DNA from 2 places in the Bartonella sp. LJL80 genome. Region 1 is predicted to be linked to the other one. Evidence: predicted binding sites of a transcription regulator. Region 1 holds the regulator's gene; the other holds the start of a gene.
What was found. Region 1 encodes LexA, which represses DNA repair genes until DNA is damaged. Its sites were predicted from a motif close to TGTTCNNNNTGTGTTCNG; they were not measured.
Positions count from the first base shown of each region.

Region 2: a site for LexA is predicted at 1,212-1,229, ahead of ACYSNS_RS03400 (DNA recombination protein RmuC). Genes of this name have one in related genera too.

Region 1 is NZ_JBTXLM010000004.1:220,703-223,183, reverse strand. Features, by position in the region: gene cysN (sulfate adenylyltransferase subunit CysN) at 1-604, shown strand, start outside; gene lexA (transcriptional repressor LexA) at 740-1,459, shown strand; gene rimO (30S ribosomal protein S12 methylthiotransferase RimO) at 1,720-2,481, shown strand, end outside.
Region 2 is NZ_JBTXLM010000001.1:755,455-757,935, reverse strand. Features, by position in the region: gene ACYSNS_RS03400 (DNA recombination protein RmuC) at 1-1,180, opposite strand, end outside; gene def (peptide deformylase) at 1,281-1,811, shown strand; gene fmt (methionyl-tRNA formyltransferase) at 1,811-2,481, shown strand, end outside.

The sequences.
Region 1 (2,481 bases):
GAGCTTTTGCACCGACATTTTATGGATGCGACCTATACAGCTTTCACTAAAAGACCGCTTTTTATTGCGTATAGGCACAGCTACAACGCCAATGAAAATAATTTCACTCGATTATAAAACTGATATCCATAGCTATCAAAAGATTTTTGACAGTACACTGACGATGAATGAAATCGGCAGGCTAACGATCAATACAGAAAAGCCTATAGTCGCATCAAATTATCAAGATGACAAAACCCTGGGCGCTTTCATACTGATTGATCCCTATACAAACGAAACCGTCGCGTTAGGAACAGTAGCTTCTGTAAACGACTTACCAGAAGCTAATGACAAGAAACTAAAAAATTCTGATAAGGCTATCGTCAAAGAAGCGATAGAGCTCTGGATTCATCCCTTGAGCAATCAAAACGTTACTTCAATACTGTTTGGTCGGCTTTTGGCAGCGATACTCTTCGGCCTTATCATTTACCATCTCACAACATCTTTTATTGGGACATTATTCGTCATCGCGCTTGATTTCGTGTTGCGCCCATTTGTCTACCAAATAGCGAACAGACCGGACAAAACGCGCGTGCAAGGACTGCAAGACGGAGCCGGCATCTAGGCCTGACGTTACCCTGTTGATAGTTACACGATAAACACACTTCTTCTCGTCTGAAAACACTTGTAGAACAATTAATGAACATATAGAGTATGTTCTGGTTTTGTTTCTATTTTGATTCGTTGATTGGAAGGCTGTATGCTTACGCGCAAACAATATGAACTTTTATTGTTCATCCACGACCGCCTTAAAGAAAGCGGCATCCCACCTTCATTTGACGAAATGAAAGAAGCTTTGGATCTATCTTCCAAATCCGGCATTCATCGATTGATAACTGCATTGGAAGAACGCGGTTTTATCCGTCGGCTTCCCAATCGTGCGCGTGCATTGGAAGTTGTCCGGCTTCCCGATACCATTGCTCCTGGCCTCACAACAACGCGTAAATTTTCGCCGAGTGTGATAGAAGGAACAAAAGGACAGACATTGAAAAATGTCATGCCGCAAACACCTTCTTCAGCAAATGATATGGCTGTTGCGAATGTCAATGTTCCTGTTATGGGGCGTATTGCAGCTGGTGTTCCGATCTCTGCAATTCAGCAACAGACCAATATGTTATCGCTTCCGCCGGATATGATTGGTGTTGGAGAACATTATGCGCTTGAAGTGAAAGGTGATTCTATGATTGAAGCCGGTATTTTTGACGGCGATACCGTGATCATCAAACGTGGAGATACCGCCAATCCGGGCGAGATCGTCGTAGCGCTTGTTGACGATGAAGAAGCAACATTGAAGCGCTATCGTCGTAAAGGAGCTTCGGTTGCCTTGGAAGCTGCAAATCCTGCATATGAAACGCGTATTTTCGGGCCAGATCGCATCAGGTTGCAGGGCCGGCTTGTCGGCCTTATCCGACGTTATTAAAAGGCTTTTGGAAACCGTTTATCGCAATTTAAAAGCTTTCACGTTGTTAGACGCGAAAGTTTAGGAGAGCGGTTTTCGGTAGCAAACTTAACAACTTCATGTTATTCGCGCTTTTGTTAAAAAGTCGAAAAACGAGCAATATACCGCATGTCATAAAATATCTGGTCTACTACCAAGGTTTGACTTAAGGTTTTTCGGCCAATTTATAATCTCGGCAATGGATACAAGGTTGTCCATCCATATTGTTTTTGGGAATAAGTATGTCTGCGCCACGTATTAGCTTTGTATCGCTTGGTTGTCCTAAAGCGCTTGTGGATTCTGAGCGTATAATAACAAGCTTGCGTGCTGAAGGGTATGAAATTGCTCGCAAGCATGAGGGAGCAGATCTTGTAATCGTAAATACTTGCGGCTTTCTGGATTCTGCCCGTGATGAGTCTCTTGCTAATATTGGCGATGCTATTAAGGAAAACGGTAAGGTCATTGTTACGGGATGCTTGGGTGCTGAGCCCGATGTCATACGCAAAGCGCATCCTAACGTTCTCGCTATTACGGGACCTCAAGCCTATGAAAGTGTTATGGAGGCTGTTCACGAGGCAGCGCCTCCGGCACATGACCCGTTTGTAGATCTCGTTCCCCCGCAAGGTATTCGCCTGACGCCTCGCCATTATGCCTACCTGAAGATTTCAGAAGGATGTTCTAATAGGTGTAGTTTTTGCATTATACCGGCTCTGCGTGGCGATTTAGTCTCGCGCCCTGCAGCCGATGTTTTGCGTGAAGCTGAAAAGCTCGTCAATGCTGGTGTTAAAGAGCTTCTGGTTATTTCTCAAGATACCAGTGCTTATGGCGTTGATCTGAAATATAGTGAAAGCCCGTGGAAAGATCGACAAGTTCGGGCAAAGTTCCTTGATCTATCGAAAGAGCTCGGTGACATGGGGATTTGGGTGCGAATGCATTACGTTTACCCCTACCCCCACGTGGATGATGTTATTGAGTTGATGGCGGAAGGAAAAATTCTACCCTAT
Region 2 (2,481 bases), on a different contig from region 1:
CAACAAGACGCAAGCGCGGCGCATTTTCTTCCGAGGCGGCCACGGCTGCTTCTGGCGCTTTTAAATCAAGTCCCTCAATACGTTCGCCGCGTCGCTTGACCTTTCCGGTCGAGACAAGAATATCGTCAATATCCTTGCCAGTTTGCTGGAAATGGGTTTGCAGTTTGCGGACACGGTCGTCGAGACGGCCGACATCTTCCATCAGTTTGCCAACTTCTGATTGGATGAGATGAGCCTGTTCGCGCATACGCGCATCTTTCATGATGGCTTGCACCACCTGTATCGACAACATCAGAAGCGAAGGTGAAACAATAATGACACGGGCGCGGTTGGCCTTTTGCACAACAGCTTCGAAATCTTCATGGATTGTCGCAAAAATGGATTCCGAAGGCACAAACATAAAAGCGGTGTCCTGTGTCTCACCCGCTATCAGATATTTTTGGGAAATATCTTTGATATGGATGTCGATATCGCTGCGAAATTGCCGCTCCGCTGCTTGACGTATTTCGGGGGAAGCCGCTTCACGCATGGCATTCCATGCTTCAAGCGGAAATTTTGCATCAATAACCAGCGAGGGTGCTTTATTGGGCATAAATACCACGCAATCCGGCCGATTGCCGTTGGAAAGCGTTGCTTGAAATGCATAAGCATTTTGCGGCAAGCCATCGGCAATAATCGCCTCCATGCGGCCTTGTCCGAATGCGCCGCGTGTTTGCTTATTGCTTAAGATAGCTTGCAGCTGCACCACCTGCCCTGCCAAGGATTGAATGTTGTTTTGGGCGGTATCGATAACCGCCAGCCTTTCCTGCAAGCGCGCCAGATTTTCGTGGGTGGATTTGGTTTGCGCGTTGATTGTCTGACCGAGATTACTTGTCATCCCGGTAAGCTGTTCGCGGATCGACTGGTTAAGCTCGGCCTGACGACGCCCGAAAATTTCGGCCATTGTCTGCATACGGCCTTGCATTTCGGCTTGGGTTTTCAGCAAGGCATTCATATGCATCTCCGCATCCCGCGCCCGTTCTGCGGTCTGGATTTCCAACATCGACCGGCGCCGGTTGCCGCTGAAAATTGCCAACACCATGATGATGACGAAGAACACAAGGACCGCCATCAATAGCCCCATGAGATCAACGGGCCATCCGGCAATGGTGAATAAAGGTTGCGAAGACGAATCAATCATGGCGAAAGCTTAAAGGTTTTCCTGCAACAAAGCGATCAAAACAAGAACAAAGATGCAATTCGACATTGACGGATAAGCAGTGATTGATTAACTCAGATTTATGTCGATAAAACCTTTAGTGATATTACCCGATCCCATTTTGCGCGAGGTTTCAAAACCTGTCGAGCGTATTGATGGTGCAATCAGGAAACTTGCCGATGATATGCTGGAAACCATGTATGACGCGCCCGGCGTCGGGTTGGCCGCAATCCAGATCGGTAAGCCGGTGCGCTTGCTGGTGATTGATGTTGCTGGAAAAGACGAGCCGAAGGCACCACAAGTCTTTATCAACCCCGAAATCGTCTGGTCATCAGATGAGCGCAATGTCTATGAGGAAGGATGCCTGTCCATTCCCGAATATTATGCCGAAGTGGAACGGCCGAAACGCGTCCGTGTCAGCTTTCTGGATCGCGATGGCACGAAGGCGGAATGCGAGGCCGATGATTTGCTGGCAACCTGTTTGCAGCATGAGATCGACCATCTCAACGGCGTATTGTTTATCGACCATATATCGAAGTTGAAACGCGATATGGTGATACGCAAATTCAAAAAACTGGCGAAAGAAAAAGCCAAAAGCGGGACGGTGCTCTAATGGCGTTGCGGCTTGCCTTCATGGGAACGCCGGATTTTTCAGTGCCTATCCTGCATGCTCTTAAAGGTGCCGGCCATGACATTGTGGCCGTCTACAGTCAACCGCCCCGCCCTGCGGGACGGCGCGGACTGGAATTGACCCCTTCGCCGGTGCAACTCGCCGCCCAGCAACTGAATATTCCTGTTCACACACCCAAAAGCCTGAAAAATGAGGACGAGCAACACAGTTTTACCGCCCTTGAACTGGATGCGGCTATCGTTGTGGCCTATGGGCTTTTATTGCCAAAAGCCATTCTGGATGCGCCAAAACATGGTTGCTTTAATGGCCATGCTTCGCTTTTGCCAAGGTGGCGTGGTGCTGCCCCGATACAGCGGGCGATCATGGCGGGCGACAATAAGACAGGCATGATGGTTATGAAGATGGACGAGGGGCTGGATACGGGGCCGGTTGCCCTTTCAAAATCTATTCCCATCACGGCGGAAATGACGGCTGGTGAACTCCATGATGCGCTTTCCCGCTTGGGTGCGGATCTGATGGTGGATGCGATGGCGCAACTTGAACGTGGCACCTTGTCCTTCACACCGCAATCGGAACATGGTGTGACCTATGCTGCCAAAATCAGCAAGGATGAAGCCCGTATCGATTGGTCGAAACCGGCTGCTTTTATACA